Regions from separate parts of the Halobacillus sp. genome, predicted to be linked through region 2. Evidence: riboswitches for the same ligand, from Rfam matches in the RefSeq annotation. Region 2 holds a riboswitch; each other region holds the start of a gene.
What was found. A riboswitch is a leader RNA that binds a small molecule or an ion and turns the genes downstream of it on or off. The one in region 2 is predicted to bind S-adenosylmethionine.

Region 1: linked by a shared signal. The riboswitch ahead of WAM07_RS14295 (methionine ABC transporter ATP-binding protein) and the one ahead of WAM07_RS06975 (OsmC family protein) in region 2 are both predicted to bind S-adenosylmethionine.
Region 3: linked by a shared signal. The riboswitch ahead of metK (methionine adenosyltransferase) and the one ahead of WAM07_RS06975 (OsmC family protein) in region 2 are both predicted to bind S-adenosylmethionine.

What each region holds. Positions count from the first base shown of each region.
Region 1 covers NZ_JBAPTY010000336.1:14,588-17,868, reverse strand. The annotation lists gene WAM07_RS14300 (methionine ABC transporter permease) at 1-627, opposite strand, end outside; gene WAM07_RS14295 (methionine ABC transporter ATP-binding protein) at 620-1,645, opposite strand; SAM riboswitch class I at 1,718-1,826, opposite strand; SAM riboswitch class I at 1,982-2,090, opposite strand; gene WAM07_RS14290 (TlpA family protein disulfide reductase) at 2,166-2,582, shown strand; gene WAM07_RS14285 (hypothetical protein) at 2,575-2,901, opposite strand; gene WAM07_RS14280 (thioredoxin family protein) at 3,001-3,281, opposite strand, start outside.
Region 2 covers NZ_JBAPTY010000155.1:592-3,872, forward strand. The annotation lists gene WAM07_RS06965 (hypothetical protein) at 1-188, opposite strand, end outside; gene WAM07_RS06970 (EamA family transporter) at 470-1,369, shown strand; SAM riboswitch class I at 1,535-1,640, shown strand; gene WAM07_RS06975 (OsmC family protein) at 1,723-2,205, shown strand; gene WAM07_RS06980 (sodium:solute symporter family protein) at 2,202-3,281, shown strand, end outside.
Region 3 covers NZ_JBAPTY010000384.1:6,988-10,268, forward strand. The annotation lists gene WAM07_RS16050 (gamma carbonic anhydrase family protein) at 1-471, shown strand, start outside; gene metK (methionine adenosyltransferase) at 560-1,756, opposite strand; SAM riboswitch class I at 1,983-2,095, opposite strand; gene pckA (phosphoenolpyruvate carboxykinase (ATP)) at 2,693-3,281, shown strand, end outside.

The DNA of each region.
Region 1 (3,281 bases), on a different contig from region 2:
TTGGAAAATGAAAACAATAATCACAATGAGAATCGTGCAAATAAAGACAACATCAAAGTCGCTGCGCTGAAAGCCGTAGAAATAGGCAAAGTCACCTAAACCACCGGCACCGATCGCTCCCGCCACCGCAGTATATCCGATTAAAGCTATAGCTGTAACAGTAATTCCGGAAACCAGAGCTGGCATTGACTCAGGAAGAAGCACCTTAAAAATCAAAGTAGAAGATTTAGACCCCATCGATTTAGCAGCTTCTATGACACCTTTATCCACTTCTTTCAATGCAATCTCAACAAGCCGTGCATAGAATGGCGCGCCACCTATAATTAACGCAGGGAGTGCCGCTTTAGGACCTCGAATAGTGCCAATGAGAAAATCAGTAAATGGGAATAATAACAGAATTAAAATGATAAAAGGTATAGCCCTGAATATATTAACGACTGAAGCAGTTATCCAGTTTAATATCTTGTTCTGCCACAGACCTCCAGGACCTGACAAGTACAGAAGCAAACCTAACAGTAAGCCTAAAATAAACGTACCTGCTACAGAGATAAGCGTCATGTAGAGTGTTTCATTAGTAGCTGTTATCAAATCATCCATAGTGACGTTTGGGAAAAACTGATTAATCATCTGGACTCACCTCCACTTCTACAGAGGTGGATTGAATATATTCAATCGCACGCGTGATTTCTTCTTTATCACCCAAGAATTGAACAAACATTGTTCCATACGCACCCTTTTGGGTTTGGGTGATCTTTCCGTGCAATATGTTTACATCTAGCACAAATTTTCTGGACACTTCACTGATTAAAGCCTGGTTGGTGCTCTCACCTACAAAGTGCAGACGAAGAATTTCACCAGTTTTATAGGTGTCTTTTATGAGTTGAAGGGAATGTTCCCGTTCAGGGTCTCCCATTACCTGATCGACAAACTTCTTGGTAACCTGTTCTTTTGGATAAAGGAAAACATCAAGCACGTCTCCCTGTTCCACAATTTTACCTTGCTCCATAACGGCTACCTGATGGCAAATCTTTCGAATCACATGCATTTCATGGGTGATGAGTACAATTGTCAGTCCAAGCTTCTCGTTAATATCTACTAATAGATCAAGAATAGAATCCGTTGTCTCTGGGTCAAGAGCTGACGTCGCTTCATCACAAAGAAGAACTTTCGGTTTATTCGCTAACGCACGAGCTATTCCAACTCTTTGTTTTTGTCCGCCACTTAACTGAGACGGGTAAGAATTGCCTCGTCCACTAAGACCCACCAGGTCTATTAATTCATTAACACGTTTGGTTCTTTCGCTTTTTGGTACGCCAGCTATTTCAAGTGGAAAAGCTATATTATCGTGGACGGTTCGAGACCACAAGAGATTAAAATGCTGAAAGATCATACCAATCTCCTGACGGGCCTCCCGCAGCTTCCCTTTGTTTAGAGAAGTTAATTCTTGATCATCGATGGTGACCTTGCCGTCCGATGGATCTTCCAGGCGGTTTAGCAGCCTTATAAAAGTACTTTTTCCAGCACCGCTATAACCGATAACCCCGTAAATCTCTCCTTTTTTTATCTGTAGACTAAGGTCGTCGACGGCACGGACCTCCTGATGTTTTGTACGAAAGACTTTGGATAAGCCTTTAATTGAAATCATGTCGTCTTCCCTCCAATAAAAAAACCTCTCTGCTTGAGAACAGAAAGGTTAGCGTAACAATCTTTATCTGTTCTCTCATCTTCACAAGGAATTACCTTGCAGGAATTGGCACCTTGCCAAGTCTTAGCTTGCCGGTTGCCGGGCATCAAAGGGCCAGTCCCTCCGCCTCTCTGGATAAGAGATTTTACTATATTAATTTATTATCACTTTAATACGTGTACGTACTATAAAGAGGATTCTAGCATTGTTAGAATTTCGTGTCAACTTGATAATAATCCTGTAAATTCGACAAAATAAAAACTCTTCGCTATTTAGAAGAGTTCGTTTAAAACGCTCTTCTCATCTACCAAAGTAAGATACTTTGTAGGAATTAGCACCGTGTTCATCTGCATGAACCGGTTGCCGGGCATCAAAGGGCCAGTCCCTCTGCCTCTCTGGATAAGTGAAGATGTCGCTATTAAATTAATGATTATGTTAGCATGGGGCTATAAATTAAGTCAACAATTAAGGAGTGGTCACGTTGAGGAATGCGCCAAGTTTCGAACTTCCATATATCAATAAGGAAGGAACGTATAACAATAAAGAGGATCTGGGGAAAGTCATAGTACTTACTTTTTGGACCTCCTGGTGCCCCGATAGCGGGAAAGATTTACCCAAAAAAGAACAGCTTTATAAAACAATGAATCATGAGAAAGTAAAAATGATAACTATAAATGTAGCAGGACGTGAACGGAGCGAAGCTGAGGCAGAAGAATATGCAGAAAAGTTTTTATCTCAGCCAGCCCTTAAAGACCAAGGACGAACAATTTACGATTTGTATAATAGCGACGGCGTACCCACCACCGTTATAATTAATAAGGATGGTTTTATTCATTCACAATTCGGGGATAAAGCAAATTTCTTATCCGTTGTAGAATCTCTCGGTGAACTTATCTAGCCAATAATAGAAGTGATTCTATAAATAATATATTTCGGTACGCCCCTTGAACTTTAATGGTGGTTTGGGGAAGAGAAGTTAACTTTTGTTCTCCCGCAAATAAAGTTTTCATAATACTACTGGAAGATTGCAAGCGAATATCATTATGCCCATTATCCTGATGATCTGTTTTAAGATGTACACCTGAATGATCTATATACAGGTAAACTTTAAGACTGCCGACCAGAAGAATTACGTTAAGCGTGCGTTCTCGCCAAGTGGGCAAAAGATCTGTTCTCTGGTTCACTTGTTTAACCCAATCTTGTATGAATTCCATCATTGTTAACTCCTCCTTTATTTGTTAAATAAATTCTTGATAAGGAGGAGTCATCCCTTCTAAAATAACGAAGAATCGTTCGTCATTTACCGGGTAATTCATTTATTTTTTTACATATTCAGAAAGTTTGTCGTACATAAAAGGAACAGAATGAAAGGCATAAATTTTCTCTACAATTTCTCCTTGATGGGTTACCAGAAGACAGGGCACACTTTTAATTTGATACGTTTTCATTAAGTCAGGATGCAGCGAAGCATTGCACTCTTTAAATAATTCCCTGTTATATGTGACCTCAATGGTCGTAAGCATTCTTCTCGCCAGGTGGCAGGTTCCACAAAAAGGAGTATGGATGAATGTTAATCCAATGTTTTGCTCTTCTAACT
Region 2 (3,281 bases):
GCTTTTTCTATCGAATGTTCCAGTTTATATGGCTCTTCTTTATAACTAAATTCTACATAACAGCTGCTGCGGTCCCAGTTGAACGTAAAATCTTCAATTTTCAATCGCTTCATCACATTGACCAGATTCGTTTCCACCATACCCTGCTCTTTATACGGCATGAACTTTAATAGACTATTCTTGAACATCCCCACGAACACTCCTTTTTGTTTTTCTGATTTTTATAGCGATTCCCTTATACCCATTTAGTTCGACAAAAGGGAGAAAATCCCTGTAAAAATCGTTTTACATTTATCGCTATGATTTTCAAGAATTCCCCTGAAAATCCGACATTTCTGAATACATTCTCCATTGGTTATACACTTGTTTTCCTCACTAAAATTGAGTTTTCAAAGGGGCTTTGAAATAATAGAACCAGTGTGTTCGAAAGGATAGAAGCACAGATTGTCTTGATGGGAGGTTATTAGTAATGAAAGGAAAAGGAATTATTCTCGTCTTCCTGGGTGCGGCAAGCTTTGGCTTCACCCCTATATTTGTAAAAACAGGCTTTCAATATGGGTACTCTCTGGGGGAGTTAAATATTGTCCAAATGTTCGCTGCCTTTGTCTTACTGTGGGGCTTATCTTTTTGGAAAGGGCTGCATGTAAAAGAAATTCAAAGATGGGACCTTGTCAAAATTGCTGCTACAGGCAGTACGGTTGGACTGACGGGTATCTTTTATTACGGAGCGATGCAGTACCTCCCCGCTTCTATTGCGATTATTCTGCTTTTCCAATTTGTCTGGATCGGTATGCTGTATGAATGGATTTTCACCAAAACTCCACCTGAACGCATTCACTTGATTTCCCTGGTCGTCACACTTACGGGGGTCGTGTTAGCTTCAGGACTTACAAATGGTGGTTTCAATTTACACCCGGTCGGTCTTCTACTCGGACTGTTGTCAGGGTTTTCCTATGCCGGCTTTATTTTTTTTAGTGGTCAGGTGGCTGTTGATTCCCACCCTATACTGCGAAGTTCACTTATGGTGACGGGATCTTTGGTGCTTGTGATGCTCATCTTCATCCGCGACATTCCTACCGTTCCCGTCCTGGACATGCGCTTATGGACGATTGGTGCTGGGATTGCCCTAGTAGGAGCCGTTATTCCTCCTCTGTTCTTTGCGGGCGGTGCTCCACTTATTTCGGGTCGTCTCGCTAATGTGCTGAGTTCTGTGGAACTTCCAGTCGCCATTATTTCAGCCATGCTGATTCTTTCAGAAACGGTCACCTTTTTGCAGTGGGTCGGCGTTTTTTTGATCCTTGCAGCTATTTTTATAAATGAGTTTGGCGGTAAGCTGATGCGGGGGGAACAACGGCATCAAGTGAGCTAAGTGCTTCTGTTTTTTTGCAAAAGATAACCTGATTCATTTATGTAATGAATTCATCTGGTTAAGCGATTTCCCCGCTCATCCTTTCCTTATTCAAAAGCTGACACTCAAAAAAGTTGTTGACAGATGATTAAGTAAAAAAGTACAATATTCTTTAAATTCATAATTTTCTTATCGAGAGCGGTGGAGGAAACTGGTCCTTTGATCCCGCGGCAACCTGTTTTATAAACAAGGTGCTCATTCCAGCAGACATTTTCTGTCTGAAAGATAAGAGTCGGGACATTTAAACCAACCCTTCTATTTTTCTTACAGAAAAGTAGAAGGGTTTTTTATATTTTAAACGGAGGGGACATGAAATGACAGTTCAGCAAACACAGAAGAAGTCAGCATTACGTTCGATTGACACACAAAGCAAGCGCACCAGCCAGTTTCAGAATGCGCATTCCATTCGGGACTTTACGTTTACAATTGATGAACCCGAGAAACTTGGAGGTTCTAATGAAGCATTAACTCCTATGGAATACATCACTGGATCGCTTAACGGCTGTTTCATGATTGTGGTCGAAATGGTGGCGAAGGAAAAAGAGTTAACGATTGAAAAACTGGAGGCAGCTTCAAGCGGGGATATCGATCACAGAGGGTTGTTCGGGACAGCTGATGTGAGCCCCCACTTTCAAACCGTGACGCTTGAGGTGGACGTTACATTTGATGAAAAAGAAGTCGACGAAGAAGATTTTATTCAACACGTTCAAAAACGCTGCCCGGCTTACAACTTGTTTAAGGATGCAAACGTAAAGATTGAAGTAATCTGGAACATCAACAAGGAGGTACAAACATGAGTTCATATGGAATTTGGATGATTTCACTTGCCTTATTATACACGCTCGCCCTCATCATCGTTGGTAATGTGGCGAAACGAAAAGCCAATCGCGGCGAGCAATATTTTGTAGGGGGACGGACATTTAGATGGTGGACCGTAGCCTTTTGTATAACTGGCCTCTTCTCAGGTTCGACGTACATATCGATTGTCGAGCTTTCCTACCTGACAGGAATTTCCGCCATCTGGTACGGAGTCGCAGAAACATTACAAGTCTTACTGATTGCCTTATTATTAATCAAATCGTTTCGTGAGAAGTTAGTTGTAACCATCTCGGGGTTAATCGGCGATCAATTCGGCAGACGTGCTAAAGCTTTATCAGGTGCGATTACAGCATTCGCCTTCCCAATGTGGTCCGTCGCTACAGCGATTGCTTTTGCTTCTGCCTTTCACGTGTTTACCGGCGTTTCGTTATCCTTGTCCGTCGCTTTTACAGCGATCTTACTATTTGTTTATTTGCAGTCAGGCGGTATGTGGGCTGTTGCCTTTACACAAACGATGAACACGATTATTTTTGCCATTATGTTTATCATTGGAACCGTGGCCTTCTTCATCAACCCGGGCATCTCCGGCTTACAACAGCTTGCAGCCGAGCAGCCGAGCATGTTTGATTGGGGAGGCGCAGGCCTTCAAGTAATCCTAGTATGGTTTGCCACTTTCCTGGTAAACGTGATTCTAGCGCAGGCAGCTTTTCAAATGGCCTTATCCTGTAAAACGCCTGAAGAAGGACGTAAAGGCTTAATCGTCGCAGAAGTGATGAGTGTTCCTTTTATTCTATTGGGTATTCTATTTGGCTTATCTGCCGCTGCGGTCGTTCCTGACGCAAGCCTCGGACTTGTTGCTCTTCCCCAATATTTAATGGAAGTACTGCCCGCTCCATTCGTCGGCCTGTTCTTCTTAGGCATCTGGGCATGTGCTCTCGGATGGGGCGCGCCTTGTCAGTTCTCAGGAGCCACCAGTCTTGGGAAAGACGTCGGAAGCGCCATTTTCCCTGGGGCCTCTCCAGAACAACTAGTTAAATATACTAAGTGGTCGCTG
Region 3 (3,281 bases), on a different contig from region 2:
ACTGCTTATATTGCTGAAGATACTGTAATCACTGGGGATGTAACGATCGGAGCGTACTCAAGTATTTGGTTTAAAACAGTCATCCGTGGAGATGTATCATCCGTACATATTGGCAGCAATGTGAACATTCAGGATCTTAGTCTTCTTCATCAGAGTCCTGGTCTTCCATTGGTGATTGAAGATGGCGTTACGGTTGGGCACCAGGTTACCCTTCACTCTCCGCACATTAAGAAAAATGCTTTAATAGGCATGGGGTCCTTAATACTTGACGGAGCTGAAATAGGAGAACAGGCTTTTATTGGCGCCGGCAGTCTTGTGCCTCCAGGTAAAGTAATCCCTCCGAACACCCTTGCTTTCGGCCGGCCGGCTAAAGTCGTACGTGAATTGACCGAAGATGATATCAAAGAAATGAATCGAATCCGAACCAGTTATGTAGAGAAAGGGCAATATTATAAAGGAATACAAGGTTAAACAATCTAACGATCATCGTATCTATATTATTATTAAAAAGGGAACTTCCTCTTTTAGGAAGTTCCCTTTTTAATACACGAGCAGTTTATTAACTGAAACGCTGTTTTAACTCTTCTGCCTTATCTGTTCTCTCCCACGGAAATTCTACATCCGTGCGGCCAAAGTGACCATAGGCAGCTGTTTGCCTATAAATGGGTCTGCGCAAATCAAGCATTTTAATGATGCCTGCAGGACGGAGATCAAACAATTCTCTTACAGCTGCCACGAGGTCTTCTTCAGCTACCTTTCCTGTGTCAAAGGTGTTAATGGAAATGGACACTGGCTGCGCTACCCCAATAGCATAGGCTAATTGCACTTCAACTGTATCAGCAAGACCAGCTGCTACAATATTTTTAGCTACATATCTGGCCGCATAGGCAGCAGAACGGTCCACCTTAGTAGCATCTTTTCCACTGAATGCCCCGCCCCCATGACGCGCATAGCCGCCATAAGTATCTACAATGATCTTTCTGCCAGTTAATCCGGCGTCACCTTGAGGTCCTCCAATAACGAAGCGGCCTGTAGGGTTAATAAAGTACTTTGTGCTGTCATCAATTAGATGAGAAGGGACAACAGGATCAATAACCTGTTCTTTTAAATCTTTTTTTATTTGTTCAAGTGTAATTTCTTCTGCATGCTGGGTTGATATAACGATCGTATCCACTCGAACAGGTTGATCATTAACGTCGTATTCAATCGTTACTTGCGTTTTTCCATCTGGGCGAAGATATTCCAATGTTCCGTCATTACGTACATCTGATAATCTTTTGGAAAGTTTATGAGCTAATGAAATCGGTAACGGCATCAGTTCTTTGGTTTCATTATTAGCAAAACCAAACATGAGTCCCTGGTCTCCGGCTCCTATAGCTTCTATTTCATCATCACTCATTTGACCTTCTCTGGATTCATAGGCAACATCTACGCCGCCGGCAATGTCAGGAGATTGCTCATCAATGGCTGTCAATACAGCACATGTATCAGCGTCAAATCCAAATTTAGCTCTTGTATATCCAATTTCCTTAATGGTTTTACGAACAATGGCTGGAATATCAACATACGTATTGGTACTGATTTCTCCTGAAACAAGTACTAGTCCCGTTGTTACCGTTGTCTCACATGCAACTCTTGCATTTGGATCATTTTTTAAAATTTCATCTAAAATAGCATCAGAAATCTGGTCACAAATCTTGTCCGGATGACCTTCTGTAACAGATTCTGATGTGAATAACCGGCGATTGGCTGGCATTCTGAAAAACTCCTCCTTCTGTAAGTACAAAGTATTTAGACGGAACTCTTTACCAGTATGTGTAGAAACTTTTTCATAGTCTCAATCTATGTTCTTTTCTTATGGATGTCACAACCTAAGGTGCAAGCAATTTGGAATAGCAATCGGCATATCACTTGGTGTAGATATTGCCTTAAAAATAGAAAAAACCCTTCCTGACTCGAGGAAAGGGGGCTGCTTCCTTTCGCTCTTATCGTCCAAGGAGTATTCGTCCTTGCTTCAGGTTAGCACCATGTCATATTTTACATGACGGTTGCTGGGCTTCAAAGGGCCTGTCCCTCCACCTACTCTGGATAAGAGAGTTTCCGTTCTAAGATATCGTATCGAAAACGTACTTTAATGTCAATTAAAGCACTAATGCTGTGAGGAACGCCCATTTCCAGGATTTACTCTCTCGTTTCAATATTGGTCTCCCATTGTAATGGCCACCAAATTTTTTGGCGAAAATAATAAACCTTCTGCCTATTCCTACATAGTATAATTCATATGACTTTTCACATTCTCATTTCTTCATTTCCTCTATACTAAAGGAAGAAATTAATCACCTCTTAACGCACTTGGAAATAATTGAATGGTTTTTCAACTTCACACCGGTATTCGAATGAACGTCTATCCTAAACGTTTTCCCGAATTCACCCATTGCCGTTCCGTTAAGGGATGATTAGATAATAAAAGAATTCCCTGTCCTCAATATTGCTGAATATCTAATAAATGTCGTGCTTTTTCCAGATCATCCAGCTTGCAAAAAACAACTTTAAGATTTAACCTGACAATCACAAAAATTATTGAAAGCATTTTCATTATTAGTATGGATTAATAAAACGATTGTGTTATACTAATGTTCAGATTAACACATAGCTTGGTTTAAAATTTTCTTATAAAGGCGGGTAGACACATATGAGTGCCATTAATCAAATGTCAGAATTGAATCTTTTATTAGCTCAAGACCATGTCCACCATCAATTATCGGTCCCTCAGCTAGTGGAAAGGGTTCTGGATCGCAACGAAGGAACATTGACAAATAAAGGTGCCATCCAGGCCACAACCGGTGCTTATACGGGAAGGTCTCCCAACGACAAATTCATTGTCAAGGATGACCAGTCTAGCCAATTGGTCGACTGGGGCAAAGTAAATCAACCTATTGAAGACAAAGTTTTTGTAAACCTTTATCATAAAGTACTGGATTACTTGAAAAATCGCAATGATTTATTTGTTTTTAAAGGATACGCAGGGGCAGATGAAAAGTTCCGCCTTCCGATTCAGGTAATTAATGAGTTTGCATGGCATAACTTGTTCGCCCACCAAATGTTTATTAGACCAGACGAAGAAGAAGAGAAAAATCATGAGGCAGAATTCACGGTTATCTCTGCACCTACTTTTAAAGCGGACCCTGAAGTAGATGGAACCAACTCAGAAGCCTTTATTATGATCTCTTTTAAGCATCGTGTAGTACTCATTGGCGGAACGGAGTATGCAGGCGAAATAA